4 regions of the Phyllobacterium sp. P5_D12 genome follow, and region 4 is predicted to be linked to each of the others. Evidence: riboswitches for the same ligand, from Rfam matches in the RefSeq annotation. Region 4 holds a riboswitch; each other region holds the start of a gene.

Region 1 (4,610 bases), on a different contig from region 4:
TGCGCTCTTCCGGGTCCTTGAGCTTGGAATTAGAGGGATCGACGTTGGCAGGCAGATTGCCTTCCTTGACGATCCATTCGGCCGGGTCTTCGTAGGCAGGCGTGACCATCTCGTTCTCGACGCCGAGCACCTCGGCCATGCCGGTCAGAAGCTTGCCCGCATCGTCCGGTTGGATCTTTGCCACGCTGTTCTCGGCTGCAATCAGATCCGGATTGACCCAGATCGGCTTGCCGTCCTTGCGCCAGTAGAGCGAGAACGTCCAGCGCGGAAGGCTTTCGCCGGGATACCACTTCCCCTGCCCGTAATGCAGGAACCCGCCCGGAGCGAAACGCTCGCGCAGCCGGCGGATGAGCTTGTCGGCCTTCTCGCGTTTGGTCGGGCCGACAGCATCGGTATTCCACTCGCCGGATTCGAAATCGTCGATCGATACGAATGTCGGCTCGCCGCCCATCGTCAGGCGCACGTCGCGCTCTTTGAGAAACGCGTCCACCTTTTCACCGAGTGCATCCAGCGCTGTCCAGGATTCATCGGAGAATGGCTTGGTGATGCGCGGGTGTTCGGAGACGCGTGTTACACGCATATCGAAGCCGAATTCGACATTCGCGGGTTCCGCCATGCCGGAGATCGGAGCCGCATTGCGATAATGCGGTGTGGCAGCAAGGGGTACGTGGCTCTCGCCAGTCAACAGACCGGATGTCGGATCGAGGCCGATCCAGCCTGCACCCGGCAGATAGACCTCGCACCAGGCATGAAGATCGGTGAAATCCTGGCTCGTGCCGGCGGGCCCGTCCAGCGAAACAAGATCGGGCTTCAACTGGATCAGATAACCGGAAACAAACCGCGCCGCGAGACCAAGATGGCGTAACGCCTGCGCCAGAAGCCAGCTCGAATCGCGGCAGGAACCCGTGCGGACGTCCAGCGTCACTTCCGGCTCCTGCACACCGGTTTCCATTCGAATGACATAGCCAACTTCGCGCTGGATACGCGCATTGAGATCCACGACGAAATTCACGGTGTTTGTCGGCGTGCGATCGACGGTCGCAAGAAAATTCGAGAGCAACGGGCCGATCGGCTCCGGTTTCAGATAGATCGAGAGGTCATCCTTTATGTCGTCGGGGTAAGCGAAGGGCCAGGTCTCGGCGACGGGTTCTACGAAAAAGTCGAATGGATTGTAGACCGTCATGTCGGCGATGAGATCGACTTCGATCTTGAGTTCCGTCACCGGCTCCGGGAAAACGAAGCGCGCCAGGAAATTGCCGTAGGGGTCCTGCTGCAGATTGACGAAATGATTGGCCGGACTGACCTTCAACGAATGGCTGAGAACTTTGGTCCGGGAATGAGGCGCAGGTTGCAGGCGGATCACTTGCGGCCCGAGCATGATCGGGCGGTCATATTTGTAATGGGTCAGATGATAGACTGCTGCGTGAATTGCCATGTCGCCTCAAATTTTTTTCTGAAATGCTTGTCCCCGAAGAACCGTAGCCTACTCCACGCCTTTGTTAAATGTCCCTGCCAATTATTTTAGCACATCAGACCGTTGCCGCATAAACGGGCTTGGCCACACAGCTTGGAAGGCCGCCACGACCTGACGAATGCAACTCTGCATTCGTTGCCGCCAAGACGATCACAGTCACCTTTGTCGCGTTTTGTGAGTGAAGCAGAAAACACCGTGCCAACCGGTGTATCGGAGGCGATAGGCCTCTCCGACCTAGGGCAAGGGCCTTGCTCGCAAGACAGGAGGTGACGCTATGTGGTTTCTACCACTGCGTATCACCCTGGAATTGAAAAAGACCCGGACTGGCTGGCAAGTCACGATCCGGGTCCTATTTCAGCAAACCAGGAAAAGAGAGGCAGGCGAAAGCTTGCCTCTCACTCCAAGACAAAACATAGCATTTCCCTCTATTTTTCCAAGCGGTATCTGCATTTGACTGATCCATCGTTTAATAAACGGATTGCTTTGGGTGCTTTTTCCACTAATGATCGTCACCGATGGTTTCTCCGGCAAGACAACGCTGGAGATGAAAAGGGAACACGGTGAGGCGTACCCAAAAGGGACCGAGACCGTGGCTGCCCCCGCAACTGTAAGCGGTGAGTGAGGCTCAATAGCGCCACTGGTGAAAACCGGGAAGGCCGGGCCAAACCGAGACCCGCGAGCCAGGAGACCTGCCATCAATACTGAAATTCGAACCGGACGGGGTGTGCCGGGAGCGATGCGATGTTTCCCGCTGCAACGGCCCCCTTTCGCGGGTCCGTGCCTGATGGCTACATTGTCCGTTCCCTGATCCCGTCGCTAGCAGATGGACGGGAATGAGCACCCCAAAGATTTTTTCCCGCGTCAGGCCAGTTCTTGCTTTCAGCGCATTGCCTCTCTTTACATATGTTATAACATTACGTATTGGAACAGCTGCGCGCTACGGCTTTTGCCGCGTTTCAGCATCCGGAGGACTTCACTCATGAGTCATATCGTGCTCAACGCCGCCGAGGTGACTTATCGCATCGCCAGCGAGACCCTGGTCGACAAGGCATCCTTGACGATCGAATGCGGTGCACGTTTGGCGATTATCGGACCGAACGGCGCCGGCAAGTCGACCTTGTTACGCATGCTGGCAGGTCTTCTCCAGCCGGCTTTCGGCGATATCACGCTCCGTGGCAAAAGCGTCAGCCATTTGACACCGCTTGAGCGTGCCCGGCAGTTTGCCTTTGTCGGCCAGACCGACACGCCGGAGCTGCAGCTTTCCGTCGAAGACTATGTCTCTCTCGGCCGTATTCCGCATATTGGCGCCTTTACCAAGGCACGGGAACGCGAGATCGTCGTTGAAGCCCTGCATCGCGCGAAGATCGCGCAGTTTTCGCGACGCGCCATCGGATCGCTATCGGGCGGCGAGCGTCAGCGCGTACAGTTGGCGCGGGCCATTGCCCAACAACCGGCCGTGCTTTTCCTTGATGAACCAACCAACCATCTCGACCCCAGGGCGCGCAGCGAGTTGCTGTCACTGGTCGCCGGACTGGACGTGACGACGATCGCGGTCCTGCACGATCTGCCGTTGGTCGCGCCTTTTGCAACGCACGTCGCGGTCATGCATAACGCCCGGGTAGTGGCCACCGGCACCCCCGATGAAACGCTGACGCCTCGGGTTGTCGGCGACGTCTTCAATCTAGACGTTTTGCGCTTGCGCCATCCATCGCAGAACCGCGACCTCATGGTGTTCGAGACGCCAGAACCATCCCTATCAGTCCATCTCTACGTACGGAGCATTTGATGAAAAAGACAATTCTTGCCCTCGCACTGACCGTAGTCTCGACGACCGCTTTCGCATTTCCCGTCACTGTGGACAATTGCGGCAAACCACTGACTTTCGATGCCGCGCCAAAACGAGCCGTGATCCAGGATCTTAATATGAGCGAGATGGCCTTTGCACTCGACCTGCAATCGTCAATGGCCGGTGTGACCGGCATCACAGGTTGGTACAAGGTGGATGACGCCTTCAGGAAACAGCTTGGTCAAATCCCGGAGCTCGCCTCCAAGGAACCGACGATAGAAAACCTCGTCGCCGCCAACCCCGATTTCTTCTTTGCCGGCTGGTACTATGGGATGAAACCCGGCGGTGATGTGACACCGGATACGCTAGCGCCCTACGGCATCAAGACCCTCGTCTTGACCGAGAGCTGCGTGCACCTCGACAAGAATCGCCCCGCCGCCTCGATGGATCTGCTCTATGGTGACATAACAAAACTCGGCAAGATTTTCGGCAAGGAGCAGCAGGCCGAGGTACTGGTTTCGGCCTGGAAGACACAGCTCGCGGAGATCAAAAAGAGAATCAACAGCAGCGGCGAAACCCGTGTTTTTCTTTATGATTCCGGCGAGGACAAGCCCTTCACCGCAGGCAAGTTCGCAATGCCGACGGCACTCATCAGCGAAGCAGGCGGTACCAACATCATGTCAGACATGGAGACGAGTTGGGGCACGACGTCATGGGAAACCGTCGCGGCGCGCAACCCGCAATTCCTTATCCTGCTCGATTATCAGGATGGTGCAGGCTATCAGAAGCTGCTCGATTTCCTCAAAGCGCATCCAGCGATGAAGGAAACCGATGCGGTGAAGAATGAGCGTTTCGTGGCACTGCGCTATGCCGAGCTCACGCCCGGTCCGGCCAATATCGAAGCCATCGGAAAGATCGCCAAGGCCATGCATCCGGAAGCTTTCTGAGTGCAAGCCAGACACCACATTTCGCTCGTGGCAGGGGTGATGCTGGTCATTGCCCTTGCCGTGCTTTCCATCGCCTATGGCTCGACTGTCATACCGTTGAGTGATGTTCTGAATGCCTTCGCCCATGCGGCTGGTTTCAGCGACCTTAGCACCACGATACCAATCGAGCGTATTATCGTCGATCTGCGCTTGCCGCGCGTCATACTGGCCATCTGCGTCGGCGCTGGGCTCGGCATTGTCGGCGCGATGTTGCAGACGGTAACGCGCAACGATCTCGCCGACCCATTCCTGTTCGGGCTATCTTCGGGTGCCGCAGCCGGTGCGGTTTCGGTGATCAGCATTTTCGGCGACCGCTTCGGCATCTGGACGCTGCCGATCGCTGCATTCTGCGGCGGCATGCTCG
Region 2 (4,610 bases), on a different contig from region 4:
TGCCTGCGCCGCAGCGTCAATCGCTGACGCCGCTGCACGCTGAATCTATTTAAGGACCCGACAGCCCGATGGACTGGACACTGGACTGGATTGCCGACCCCAACGCCTGGATTGGTCTTGCCACGCTTGTCGTGCTGGAGATCGTGCTCGGCATCGACAATCTCGTTTTCATAGCGATCCTCGCCGACAAACTGCCTCCGCATCAACGCAACCGTGCGCGGCTTGTCGGCTTGTCGCTGGCTCTGGTCATGCGGCTTCTGCTGCTTGCCTCCATTTCATGGGTAGTCACACTGACGCGACCTCTGTTCAGCGTCGCTGGGCTGGATTTTGCCGGACGCGATATCATCCTTATCCTCGGCGGCATCTTCCTGCTGTTCAAGGGCACTATGGAACTGCACGAGCGGCTGGAAGGCCATATGTCGGCCAAGGAAACCAATGTAGCCCATGCGGTGTTCTGGCAGGTCATTGCCCAGATCGTTGTGCTCGATGCCGTTTTCTCGCTCGACAGTGTCATCACAGCCGTGGGCATGGTGAAATATCTCGAGGTCATGATGATCGCGGTCGTCATTGCCGTAGGTGTGATGATGCTCGCATCCAGGCCGCTCATGACGTTCGTCAACAAGCATCCGACTGTCGTCATTCTCTGCCTCGGGTTTCTGATGATGATCGGTTTCAGTCTGATCGTCGAAGGCTTCGGTTTCCACATCCCGAAGGGCTACCTCTACGCCGCCATCGGCTTCTCTGTGCTTGTCGAGGCTGCCAACCAGGTCGGACGTCACAACCGCGAAAAGCGTATCACGACCATGGATCTGCGCGATCGCACCGCAGGCGCGGTCCTGCGGCTGCTCGGCGGCGGCCGTAACGGAGATGCCGCGCATTCCGATACGCTCGATGTGATTGCAGAACAAAGTGCAGCAGGCGATGTCTTCCATCCGGAAGAAAAGGAAATGATCCGCGGTGTACTTGATCTGGTCGAGCGCCCGGTCCGTTCGATCATGTCGCCGCGCAATGAAGTGGAATGGCTGGATCTCGACGAGACCAACGAAGAGCTGCTCGCCGAAATTCGCACCCTCGCCCACAGCCGTGTTGTACTTGCCCGCGGCCGCGTCGATGAATTCGTCGGCGTTGCGCTCACCAAGGACCTGCTTTTCGCCATTCTCGATGGCGGCAAGATCGATTGGGAAAAGGTCACCCGCCAGCCGCTTATCTTCCATGAAAACGCCAATGTGCTTCGCGTCATGGAACAGTTGCGGGGTTCATCGGTACAGATGGGCGTGATCCTCGATGAGCACGGCTCGTTCGAAGGGGTGGTCACACCAACAGATATCCTCGAAGCCATCGCCGGTGAGTTCCCTGAAGAAGGCGAGGAAAGCCCGATCCTTCAACGTTCGGAAGACGGTAGCATGGTGGTTGACGCCTATATCGACATTCGCCGTCTTGGCGGGCTTATCGATCGTGATCTGGTCGATGAGGGTGACCGCTATACGACGCTCGCCGGCTATATTTTATGGAACCTCGGTCATATACCAGCCGAAGGTGAGAAGCTCACCGTCGACGATCTCGAATATGAGATTGTCGAGATGGATGGCCGCAATATCGGCAAGGTACGAATTTCCCCGACGCAAACGGCAGCGTTCATCTAAACCAGCATTTTTCCACTGAAAAACATATTCGTTGACGCCATTTTAACCTCGTATACCATATCTAGTGTTCGAGGTTCTTTTGATTCGCTTCCAGGATCGAAAGCTAAGACGGGAATACGGTGCGTTGAACCTGACGGTTTGGCAAAGCCGGAGCTGCCCCCGCAACTGTATGCGGCGAGCATTCGTTCGATAACGCCACTGAAATGCACCATTTCGGGAAGGCAGAGCGAGTGCGACGACCCGCAAGCCAGGAGACCTGCCTCGGTCGAAACGAGTCCACCGGCGGGGTGCCGGGAAGGTCGCGACCATATGGCGGAATATATCCGGCATGCCGCTTCCCCTGAACCTCTCCAATTAGTCAACCACGGGGTGAAACCATGTTCAGGCTTTTGAATATATTGAAGCGCGAGTAGTCGGACGGCGGAAGCCCTCTGAAGCATCAGCAAGTATCCCCTTTCCGATCGATATTAACGGGCAATGGCTGTCGTCCGGCCACCCTTTCTATGTCTGAAAACAACAAGGAAATCATGCACATCACCGTTTACAGCAAACCCGCCTGCGTCCAGTGCACAGCGACGACCCGGGCCCTTGATCGTCAGGGCATGGAATATGATGTCGTCGACGTGTCGGCGGACATGGCAGCATTCGAACTGGTTCAGAGCCTCGGTTACCGTCAGGTGCCAGTGGTGATCGCCGGTGAAACTCACTGGGCCGGCTTTCGCCCCGACATGATCAGCGCGCTCGTATAGGCCTGTGGGCGGAATCATCTATTTCTCGAGCCAGTCGGGAAACACCCATCGCTTTGTCAGCAAGCTCGGTCTGCCCTCGACGCAGATTCCTGTCAGCCCCAAGTGCGGTGAGTGCGTGACCCGGGAACCATTTGTCCTGATCGTTCCGACCTATTCGGGAGACGGCGGCAAGGGGGCGGTGCCCAAACAAGTGATCCGTTTTCTTAATATTGTCGAGAACCGTTCGAACCTTCGCGGTGTCATCGCCGCGGGCAACAGCAACTTCGGTGCGACCTTCGGGATCGCAGGCAACATCATCTCTGCAAAATGCCAGGTACCCTATCTCTACAGGTCGAGCTTCTGGGTACCGAGGACGATGTCAACAATGTCAGACACGGATTGGAACGATTTTGGACACGCTCACACTCGACTATGCTTTGAAGGGTGCTGCCGAAACAACGCTGGACTACCATGCGCTGAACGCGATGCTGAACCTCTATGACGAGGATGGAAAAATTCAGCTCGACAAGGACAGGCTGGCGGCAAAACAGTATTTTCTGCAACATGTGAACCAGAACACTGTCTTCTTCCATAATTTGCGGGAGAAGCTCGATTATCTGGTGACCGAGGGATATTATGAGCGTGAGGTGCTGGACCAGTATTCGTTCAACTTCGTCCGCGATCTCGTCGACCATGCCTATGCCAGGAAGTTTCGTTTCCCGACTTTCCTCGGCGCTTTCAAATATTACACCAGCTATACGCTGAAGACGTTCGACGGGAAGCGCTATCTTGAGCGCTACGAAGACCGCGTCTGCATGGTGGCCTTGGCATTGGCGCAGGGCAGTGAACAACTTGCCCGGGATATGGTCGATGAGATTATCTCCGGCCGCTTCCAGCCGGCAACGCCCACCTTTCTCAACGCAGGAAAGAAGCAGCGTGGCGAGCTCGTATCTTGCTTCCTGCTTAGGGTCGAGGACAATATGGAATCGATCGCAAGAGGCATCAATTCRGCCTTGCAGCTGTCAAAACGCGGTGGCGGCGTTGCCTTGTCCCTTACAAATATTCGCGAGGCAGGTGCGCCGATCAAGCAGATCGAAAACCAGTCTTCCGGCATTATCCCAGTGATGAAGCTTCTGGAAGACAGTTTCTCCTATGCCAACCAGCTCGGCGCACGGCAGGGCGCAGGCGCCGTTTATCTCAACGCGCACCATCCCGACATCATGCGCTTCCTCGACACCAAGCGCGAGAACGCTGACGAGAAGATCCGCATCAAGACGCTGTCGCTCGGCGTGGTGGTTCCAGACATTACCTTCGAACTGGCGAAGAACAATGAGGACATGTACCTGTTCTCGCCCTACGATGTGGAGCGGGTCTACGGGGCGAGCTTCACTGAAATCTCGGTCACGGAAAAATACCGGGAAATGGTCGCGGACAGCCGCATCCGCAAGAAAAAGATTAAGGCGCGGGAGTTCTTCCAGGTGCTGGCGGAAATCCAGTTCGAGAGCGGCTATCCCTACATCATGTTCGAGGACACGGTGAACCGCACAAACCCGATTGCCGGACGTATCACCATGAGCAATCTCTGCTCGGAAATCCTGCAGGTGAGCGAGGCCAGCGAATATAATGATGATCTTTCCTACAAACATATGGGCAAGGATATTTCCTGCAATCTTGGCTCGCTGAACATCGCCGCCACGATGGATTCGGCCGATTTCGGCAAGACGATTGAAACGTCGATAAGGGCGCTGACCGCCGTTTCGGACATGAGCCATATCGCGTCTCTCCCATCGATCGAAAAGGGTAACGATGACAGCCATGCGATCGGGCTCGGACAGATGAACTTGCACGGCTATCTCGCCCGCGAACGCATCTATTATGGCTCTGAAGAAGGTGTGGATTTCACCAACATCTATTTCTACACCGTGACCTATCATGCAATCCGCGCATCGAACCGCATCGCCGCCGAGCGGGGCACCAGCTTCAAAGGCTTCGAAAATTCGAAATACGCTTCCGGTAAATATTTCGACAAGTATACCGGGCAGGAATGGCTGCCCGCGACCGGGCGGGTGCGTGAACTCTTCGAGACCGCAGGCATACACATCCCCACAAAGGAAGACTGGCTGGCATTGAAGGAAGCCGTGATGGCGTCCGGTCTCTATAACCAGAACCTGCAGGCAGTACCGCCGACAGGGTCCATCTCCTACATCAACCATTCGACGTCTTCGATCCACCCTATCGT
Region 3 (4,610 bases), on a different contig from region 4:
GCCTTCATCGCGCGCCAGCCGATGGGCCGTCTTGGCTTGCCGGAAGAGATCGCTGACCTTGCCGTCTATCTCGCCGGCGCGACATACACCACGGGTCAAGCTTACAACATCGATGGTGGCTGGACCGTATAGAGGTCTCCACAGGAGTAATATTATGACCCGCATTACCGATCTTCGCGTTTTCGATATCCGGTTTCCCACGTCGCAAAGCCTCGATGGATCGGATGCGATGAACCCGGATCCGGACTATTCGGCCGCCTACGTCGTCCTCGACACAGATGCGGATGGACTTGCCGGCCATGGCCTGACCTTCACCATCGGGCGCGGCAACGAAATCGTCTGTATGGCGATCGAGGCGCTGAAGCACCTTGTCATTGGTCTTGAACTCGACTGGGTGAAGGAAAATCCGGGTCGCTTCTGGCATTTCGTCACAGGCGACAGCCAGCTTCGCTGGATCGGACCGGACAAAGGCGCGATGCACCTCGCAACCGGTGCGGTCGTCAATGCCGTGTGGGATCTTCTGGCAAAGGAAGCCGGGAAACCGGTCTGGCAATTTGTCGGCGAAATGACTCCGGAAGAGATCGTCAGTATTGTCGATTTCCGCTATCTGACCGATGTACTGACACGGGATGAGGCACTTGAAATTCTGCGCAAGGCGGAGAAGGGCAAGCAGGAGCGGATCGCTGATCTGAAAGCGACAGGTTATCCTTGCTATACAACCTCGGCGGGCTGGCTTGGCTATTCCGATGACAAGCTGCGTCGCCTTTGCCAGGAGGCTATCGACGCAGGTTTCAATCACATCAAGATGAAAGTCGGTCGCGATCTCGACGATGATATCCGGCGTCTGACCATTGCCCGCGAGGTGATCGGCGATGACCGCATCCTCATGATCGATGCCAATCAGGTGTGGGAGGTCAACGAGGCTATCGACTGGATAAACAGGCTCGCCTTCGTCAAACCGTTCTTCATCGAGGAGCCAACGAGCCCGGACGATGTGGCAGGTCATCGAAAGATCCGGCAAGCCATCAGCCCGGTGAAGGTTGCGACAGGCGAGATGTGCCAGAACCGCATCATGTTCAAGCAGTTCATCGCCGAGGGCGCGATCGACGTGGTGCAGATCGATTCTTGCCGCATGGGCGGGCTCAACGAGGTGCTGGCTGTGCTGCTGATCGCGGCGAAATATAATCTGCCGGTCTGGCCGCATGCAGGCGGCGTGGGCCTTTGCGAATATGTGCAGCACCTGTCGATGATCGATTATGTCGCGGTGTCAGGCACAAAGGCGGGCAGAGTCATCGAATATGTCGATCATCTGCATGAACATTTCGTCGACCCGTGCAATATCCAGAATGCCGCCTATATGCCGCCGGTCCTGCCGGGCTTCTCAATCGAGATGAAGCCGGAATCGATCAAACAGTATTTGTACAGAGCTTAAACTTAGGGGGTATTTCTTCCGTGTCGTCTTGCGTAAATGCGATGTCGTTTCCGCGCCTATTCTTTTGTTCTGCCGAGTGCTCTTATCGAGACACTTGAGGTGCCGCTTTCTAGGGGAAGCGGAGAATTGGGAAGCCGGTCAAAAAACCCGGCGCTGCCCCCGCAACGGTAGTGGAGTGGAAAACGCGGCAAAACAGCCACTGGGAGTGCACCCCGGGAAGGCGTCGCGAAGCCAGACAAGGCAACTCCAGAGCCCGGAAACCAGCCTCGAGTGACAAAACCGACTGATCGCGGTGGGCGATCAAGGAGCATGCTTTTGTGCGGTCAACATCCGTTGGCCGTATGGACGTTCTTCTCCGTCACCACCAGTCAGTTCTTTGCAGCTTTTAGGGCGAGGACACGACATGGACATTCGTAACGAACTGCTCCGGAATCTCAGGAACCGGAAACCGGGCTACGGACTTGAACAGGCATTCTATTCCGATCCGGACTATTACCGTCTCGACATCGAGAATATCTTCTATCGCGATTGGCTATTCATCGGCCATGATTGCGAGGTGGCCAAGCCGGGCAACTACTTCACGGCTCAGGTTGGCGACTATCCGGTCGTCATCGTCCGCGACCGCCAAAAACAGATCCGCGCTTTCCACAATTCCTGCCGCCATCGCGGCTCGCGCGTTTGCGCCGCCGAAAGGGGCACCGCGGCGAAGCTCGTCTGCCCCTACCATCAGTGGACCTATGAACTGGACGGCCGCTTGCTGTTCGCCCGCCAGATGAGCGATGATTTCGACGCCAGCCAGCACAGCCTGAAAACGGTGCATTGCGAAAGTGTCGGCGGCTACATCTTCATTTGCCTCGCGCCCGTCGCTCCGGATTTCGGCCCGACACGCGCCCTGCTCGAACCCTATCTCGCGCCGCATCGCCTGACCGAGACCAAGGTGGCATTCCAGAGTTCGATTGTCGAAAAAGGCAACTGGAAGCTCGTCTGGGAAAACAATCGCGAATGCTACCACTGCGTCGCCAACCACCCGGAACTGTGCAAGACCTTCCCCGAAGCGCCAAGCGCTACCGGAATTCAGGGCTCCAAGGAGGATCCCGAAATGGTCGCGCATTGGGAAAAGTGTGAAGCAGTCGGCCTTCCAAGTGTGTTCCGTATCGCAGAAGACGGTCAGTATCGTGCCACACGCGTGCCTCTGCTTAGTGGTGCCGAGAGCTACACGATCAGCGGCAAGCGCGCAGTCGGCAGGCAACTCAGTGATGATATCAACGCACAGCAGATCGGTTCGCTACTGCTCTATCATTACCCGACCACGTGGAACCATGTTCTCGGCGACCAGGCGATTTCTTTCCGCGTGCTTCCGCTCGGACCGAACGAGACCGAGGTCACGACGAAGTGGCTCGTCCACAAGGACGCAGTCGAAGGCGTCGACTACAATCTCGAAGAACTGACCCATGTCTGGCTCGAGACCAATAATCAGGACCGCCGTATCGTTGAAGAGAATGCATTCGGTATCCGCTCGCCTGCCTATGAACCGGGTCCATACTCGGTCGAACACGAAGGTGGCGTGCTGCAATTCCTCGAATGGTACAGCAATTCCATGGAAACAAGGCTTTCCGACGAAACCAAGCTCAGCAAGGTAGCATGATGAATATGACGCTTCCTCAGACCTATCCACACCTCGATCAGATGCAGCCATGGAATGATCGGCTGCATCTTCTGGAGTGCCTGTCGGTCATCGAGGAAGCGCCCAATGTGAAGACTTTCACGTTCAAATCGGACAATCAAAACTGGTTTCGCTATGAGCCCGGCCAGTTCATGACGTTCGAGTTGCCGGTGCAACCGGAAGCCGTCTTGCGCACATTTACATTGTCATCCAGCCCATCGCGGCCATTCACTATTGCCGTGACGGCGAAAGCCCAGGATGGCAGTATAGGTGCGCGGTGGATGCTAGACCATCTGACGCCGGGTGCACGGTTGAAGGCATTCGGGCCGCTTGGCGATTTCTCCATGCGCAAACATCCCGGCGGGAAGTATCTGTTCATCTCGGCGGGTTCTGGCATCACGCCGATGATGTCGATGACGCGCTGGATGCACGATTGCGCCCCGCAAAGCGACATCAATTTCGTCACCTGCGCACGCCGGCCGAGCGACATTATTTTCCGCAGGGAGCTTGAATATCTGACCAGCTGCATGCCGAACCTGAAGCTTGCCTTCCTTATAAAGGAACACGAGATGGGGCAGGTGTGGACCGGTATTCGCGGCCGTTTTGAAGAGGCAAGGTTGCCGTTGCTTTCGCCGGACTTCAAGGACAGGACGATCTTCTGTTGCGGGCCTGAGACCTTCATGCGGGATGTGCGCACCATGCTCGAAGCATCCGGCTTCGACATGACGCATTACCACCAGGAGAGTTTCGGACCGGCCGCCGAACCGGTGCTGCCGATGATGGACGCGATATCGACAGAGGCCGTTGAGAGATCCGCGATGGTCAGTTTTTCCATGTCGGGCATGGAAGTGGCATGTGCGCCGGGCGAAACGATCCTGAAGGCCGCGCGCGGTGCCGGGATACGCATTGCGGCGGCGTGTGAATCGGGGCTCTGTGGCACCTGCAAGGTTATGAAAATTTCCGGCGAGGTCGACATGGACCACAATGGCGGTATTCTCGACGATGAGATCGACGAGGGCTATGTGCTCGCGTGCTGTTCCAAGCCACTCGGCAATGTTGAAATTGAGGCCTAGGCCGCAAGCAATGATTTAAGTTTCACGTCCACCGTAGCGAGCTGGCTCGAGTCCGGTCTCGCGCCGCGGGCAATCAACATCTCGGCCAGCCTTATGTCCTTCGCTACCGAATTGCCCGGGCCAATGCCGCTTGCCGCGACAAGACGCCCATCGGCAGCAAGGTGGAAAAGAATGAAGGCGCCGTCACCGAGGTCGCGGCGGATCGTTTGCGTACCCTCGTCCGCGAGGCCAGCGACCTGCAGACCGAGTTCATACTGATCCGACCAGAACCAGGGTACCGATTGGTGCGGCTCCTGTGCACCGAGCATATTGCGCGCAGCCAGCGCGCCTTGCTCCTGGGCATTGCGCCATGCTTCGAGCCGCACCCGACGCCCGCCGTAGACAGCGAGCGGGAAGATACAACAGTCGCCAGCCGCATAAATATCCGGATCGCTGGTCTGCA
Region 4 (4,610 bases):
GCAAAATCTGGACTTTCTGGATGCTTTTCCGGATACGCGGAGACGGAGATGTCGAAGTCCGCGAAGGCTTTGAGCCCAGCAACCAGCTCGGCGCCGTTCTCATAGCCACCTGGAGTTGGTTTGTAGTGCGCACCAACGCCGCCGGCCGGATCGCCGCGCAACGCCACAAAGCGCTTGACGCCCATGGCCGCAAACTCGCGCACAACCGTATCCACCTCTTCCTTAGTCGCATCGACGCAGGTCAGATGGGCGGCGGCATTGACGTCGGTTTCAGTCAAAATCCGCTTGATTGTACGGGCAGTACGTTCCCGGGTGGTGCCGCCGGCACCGTAAGTCACCGATACGAATTCAGGATTGAGCGGCGCAAGGCGCGTCACCGTTTCCCAAAGCCGTTCTTCCATGACTTCCGTCTTCGGCGGGAAAAACTCAAATGAAACACGGATATTTGACCCAATATCCGAACGGCGGGACTGGCGGAAAAAACTCATTATACGCTCTCCGTTATGCGGGAGGTTGAATCGGGATCGGCGATCAGCAAGCGCGGGTCGCGTGCCAGCCACAATTTGACGGTCAGTTTGTCATCGCCCTTCGGTTCTAGATCGCGGCTCTCTTCGAGCATCAATCCAGCCTCGGTCAGCCAGTCACGCATCTGCCCGTCATTGAACCCAAGACGCACATGCGCATGATTGTCGCGCAGGAACTCAAGCTCATGCGGGGCAAAATCGACGATCAACATTCGCCCGCCTGCCCGCAACGCGCGCGCCGCTTCGCGGATTGCTTCCGCCGGATTATCGAGAAAGTGCAGGACCTGGTGAATCGTCACGAAATCGAAAGACTCCCGATCGACCGGGAGCGAGTAGACGTCGCCATGGCGAACCTGTGCGTTGGTAATCCCGTCGCGGTCGAGATTTGAACGGGCAATAGTCAGCATGTCGCGATTAATGTCGATGCCGACACCGCGCACATAAAGCGGCGCAAAAAGCTCCAGAAGGCGGCCTGTGCCAGTCCCAACGTCGAGCATGGCCTGGAAGGGCTTGCGACCGACAATTTTGATCAGTGCGTCTTCTACAGCGCCATCCGGAACATGCAATGAACGGATCGCGTCCCAGCTGGTGGCATTGGCGCTGAAATAGGCAGCTGCACGCTCACGACGCTGCAGCTTCACCGAGGAAAGGCGTTCAAGATCACGCTCCAACAGCGTATCGGCGTTGTCCAGACGATCCAGAAGAGAGCGGGCGATGTCGCCGACGATCAGCGATTCTGCCAAACGGAAATAAGCCCAGGAACCTTCCTGATAACGGTTGATGAGGCTTGCTTCAAACAGGAGCTTGAGGTGGCGTGACACACGTGGCTGTGACTGACCGAGAATAGTCGTAAGGTCCGAAACTGTCAGGTCGCCGCGCGACAAGAGCGCCAGAATACGCAAACGGCTTGGCTCGGCCGCTGCTTTCAGCGTATCGACCATCAGATCAAGATTGAGATTACGCTTGTCCATTATTCACCTCAAAAGACATAAAGATATGTTTATGTGAGAAATCAAATTTTGGCAAGTTGTTTTTGCCGTTGACGACAAATTTTGCCGCGTTTGAAATACGACCAAGAATCACGCAAGGAACCTGCATGAGCACAGGAACAAACCGCCAGCGCGCGATCAACAAGGCGCTGACGCTGCTTCTCCCGGCGGTGCCCTATTCGGATTCGGAGCCGATAAGGGCTGCTGCTGGCGCGCCGCACATGCGGTCATTGCCCCCTCCCATTGCGGTGTGGCTTGCTGCCGTGGCGCATGTCCGCCACCAGCACACGGACTATGACGCCCTGCGCGATGAAGGGTATGACAAGGAGAGTGCGCGATTCTTCGTGCTAGATGCCATCAATCGGAAGTTGACGGAGTGGCGGGCGACGCGTCTGCTGGACCCTGATGAGGAAGATCCGAGCTGATACTGATCGTGTCCTGCCATTGATCTTGGAAAATCAGGTCCTCCAGAGGTAATCTTTTGGCCCAGCCACGGCTTTGCAGTTCCGGCATGTCGTAGAGTTCATCAACATAACCGATACAGAGGTAGGCTATGATCTCGGCATGCTCCGGAATGCTGAGGATACGGCGCATATCCTGATCGTGGTAAATGCTGACCCAGCCGACACCGATGCCCTCGGCCCGAGCCGCGAGCCAAAGATTTTGCACAGCGCAGACGGTACTGTAGAGATCCATCTGGTGATTATGCGTGCGCCCAAGCACCACCTTGCCGCCGCGCGTGCGGTCGCAGGTGATGCACAGGTTGATCGGTGCCTTGAGAATGCCTTCGAGCTTCAGCGAAGCATAAAGCGCTTGCCGTTCGTCGCTGAACAGCAACTTCGCTTCCTCGTTGGCGCGGGTGAAGGCGCGATGTATCTCCACCTTTCGCGCTTCGTCCCGAATGACAATAAAGTTCCACGGCTGCATGAATCCGACCGACGGCGCGTGGTGCGCAGCGTCCAGAAGACGCATCAGGATGTCGTCGGGCACCGGTTTCGGGAGAAACTGGTCGCGCACATCGCGCCTCGTATAGATGGCTTTATAGACCGCTGYGCGTTCATCATCGGAAAAGCGATCGGCGGTGACCGGACGATACGAAACATTCTGCATTGTTTGCTCCCAACAACGCTTGGAAACTCTCCCCGCCGTCCGCGCGGTTTGAGCTATGAGGTCCGGCCGGTCTTCTGACTGAGGTTCGTCTGAACCGCGCGCCTTCCGGTATATCCGTGGCATCTGCGCGGCCCATCCCCTTTACAGCGTTGGGCACGTGCCGGAGTCACACCGGCTTCCCGATTCTCCCGCAAAAAGCAGGCACCGGACCTTCAGTCCATTCGCCATAGAAAATCCCTCGGCGCAACCCTCAGACCTGATAAATCCATTGCTCAGGAATCCGCACATCGACTTTTTCACCGGCGCGAATGGTGCCCGGTTTCTCGACCCACGCGACAATGCCACGCAAGCGCTTCGAGACCCGGACGAAATCGAGCGCTGTCGTCGTGTGATCTTCTGTGTCTGCATGTTCGCCGATGGAGCGCCCCGCTACCTTGCAGGGGGCATTCTGCCCGTCCACCCTCAAAGTGACGCCTCCCTCGAAGAACATCAGCGTCCGTGGCGGCAGCATCGAAAGCGCCGGAATACCGTCAATGACCATGTTGCCGCCGATCCATTCAGCCTTCAGATCAGACAATCCCATGCCAGCAGCGACATCCGCCAGTTCGTCCGATGCGAGAATGGAAAGCTGGCGCTCGTTGCGCATTTCCGTGCCGCGCGGATACCAGGGCTCACGGCCGCCGGACTTGCGCGTTGGACCAGCATGAAAATCGCCAACGATCCCGTCGAATGTGAGATCAAGAGAAGCTGCAGGCGTCGTGACAAAGTCGCCTGCGAGAGCTTCGAACAACCCACTTACCCGCCCGCTAAGCTTGCGTGAAGGGAATATCTCGGTTCTGGTTTCAAACAGGTCAGTCATTGCGCCACTCCATGAGACTTCCCGGATACTAGAAAATCAGGCCACGAAAACCAGCAAATAAGCCTGATGGGTTCGTCAAAAATGGTGATGGGAGAACGTCTCCGCCTCCCATTACCGTTATCGAGTTAGCGGCTTGTAGCTCGGACGCTTTGGATTGACGCTATCGGGACCAAGGCGGCGGATCTTGTCGTTCTCGTAGTCCTCGAAATTGCCTTCGAACCATTCCACATGGCTGTCGCCWTCGAATGCGAGAATATGCGTCGCCAGCCGGTCCAGGAACATGCGATCATGGCTGATGATCACGGCGCAGCCTGCATATTTTTCCAGCGCGTCCTCAAGCGCCGCCAGCGTTTCGGTGTCGAGATCGTTGGTAGGCTCATCGAGCAGAAGAACATTGCCACCAGCCTGCAGCATCTTGGCGAGATGCACGCGGTTGCGCTGACCGCCGGAGAGATTGCCGACCTTTTGCTGCTGATCGCCGCCCTTGAAGTTGAACGCCGAGACATAGGCACGTGAGTTCATCTCGTGCTTGCCGAGCTTGATGATTYCATTGCCGCCCGAAATTTCTTCCCAGACGTTCTTATCAGCCTTCAAATGATCGCGGCTCTGATCGACATAGCCAAGATGCACTGTTTCACCGATGCGGATGGATCCAGAATCCGGTTTTTCCTGGCCGGTGATCATCTTGAACAGGGTGGTTTTGMCTGCACCGTTGGGGCCGATAATGCCGACAATGCCGCCGGGCGGCAGCTTGAATGTAAGGTTTTCGATGAGCAGTCGATCCCCGAAGGATTTCGTGAGACCTTCCGCTTCAATCACCACCTGACCAAGGCGCTCGCCTGCCGGAATGAGAATCTGTGCGTCGCCTGGCCGCTGATCGTTGGCCGCATCCACCAAGGCGTCATAGGCCTTGATACGCGCCTTGGACTTGGCCTGACGCGCCTTGGGGCTCGCCGAAATCCATTCGCGCTCGCGCTCCAATGCTTTCTGGCGCGAGTCGTCTTCGCGGCCTTCCTGCTGCATGCGCTTGGCCTTGGCACCGAGATAGGCCGAATAGTTGCCTTCATAAGGAATACCGCGACCACGATCGAGTTCGAGAATCCACCCGGTAACATTGTCGAGGAAGTA

What was found. Region 4 has a riboswitch for cobalamin ahead of bluB (5,6-dimethylbenzimidazole synthase). Riboswitches for the same ligand answer to the same signal wherever they lie in the genome.
Region 1: another riboswitch for cobalamin. It lies ahead of ACXJ5O_RS06105 (ABC transporter ATP-binding protein); the one in region 4 lies ahead of bluB (5,6-dimethylbenzimidazole synthase).
Region 2: another riboswitch for cobalamin. It lies ahead of nrdH (glutaredoxin-like protein NrdH); the one in region 4 lies ahead of bluB (5,6-dimethylbenzimidazole synthase).
Region 3: another riboswitch for cobalamin. It lies ahead of ACXJ5O_RS04555 (aromatic ring-hydroxylating oxygenase subunit alpha); the one in region 4 lies ahead of bluB (5,6-dimethylbenzimidazole synthase).

What each region holds. Positions count from the first base shown of each region.
Region 1 is NZ_JBFUMG010000051.1:3,835-8,444, reverse strand. Features, by position in the region: gene ACXJ5O_RS06110 (transglutaminase family protein) at 1-1,435, opposite strand, end outside; cobalamin riboswitch at 1,974-2,185, shown strand; gene ACXJ5O_RS06105 (ABC transporter ATP-binding protein) at 2,454-3,260, shown strand; gene ACXJ5O_RS06100 (ABC transporter substrate-binding protein) at 3,260-4,207, shown strand; gene ACXJ5O_RS06095 (FecCD family ABC transporter permease) at 4,247-4,610, shown strand, end outside.
Region 2 is NZ_JBFUMG010000143.1:149-4,758, forward strand. Features, by position in the region: partial or broken gene ACXJ5O_RS11745 (hypothetical protein) at 1-43, shown strand, start outside; gene ACXJ5O_RS11750 (TerC family protein) at 69-1,643, shown strand; cobalamin riboswitch at 1,698-1,921, shown strand; gene nrdH (glutaredoxin-like protein NrdH) at 2,171-2,392, shown strand; partial or broken gene nrdI (class Ib ribonucleoside-diphosphate reductase assembly flavoprotein NrdI) at 2,397-2,812, shown strand; gene nrdE (class 1b ribonucleoside-diphosphate reductase subunit alpha) at 2,782-4,610, shown strand, end outside.
Region 3 is NZ_JBFUMG010000034.1:575-5,184, reverse strand. Features, by position in the region: gene ACXJ5O_RS04565 (SDR family oxidoreductase) at 1-132, shown strand, start outside; gene ACXJ5O_RS04560 (L-fuconate dehydratase) at 155-1,432, shown strand; cobalamin riboswitch at 1,513-1,715, shown strand; gene ACXJ5O_RS04555 (aromatic ring-hydroxylating oxygenase subunit alpha) at 1,836-3,077, shown strand; gene ACXJ5O_RS04550 (2Fe-2S iron-sulfur cluster-binding protein) at 3,077-4,168, shown strand; partial or broken gene ACXJ5O_RS04545 (NAD(P)/FAD-dependent oxidoreductase) at 4,165-4,610, opposite strand, start outside.
Region 4 is NZ_JBFUMG010000292.1:852-5,461, reverse strand. Features, by position in the region: partial or broken gene ACXJ5O_RS17450 (methylenetetrahydrofolate reductase) at 1-488, opposite strand, end outside; gene ACXJ5O_RS17445 (ArsR/SmtB family transcription factor) at 488-1,495, opposite strand; gene ACXJ5O_RS17440 (DUF2293 domain-containing protein) at 1,621-1,938, shown strand; gene bluB (5,6-dimethylbenzimidazole synthase) at 1,871-2,623, opposite strand; cobalamin riboswitch at 2,671-2,847, opposite strand; gene ACXJ5O_RS17430 (MOSC domain-containing protein) at 2,874-3,482, opposite strand; gene ettA (energy-dependent translational throttle protein EttA) at 3,600-4,610, opposite strand, start outside.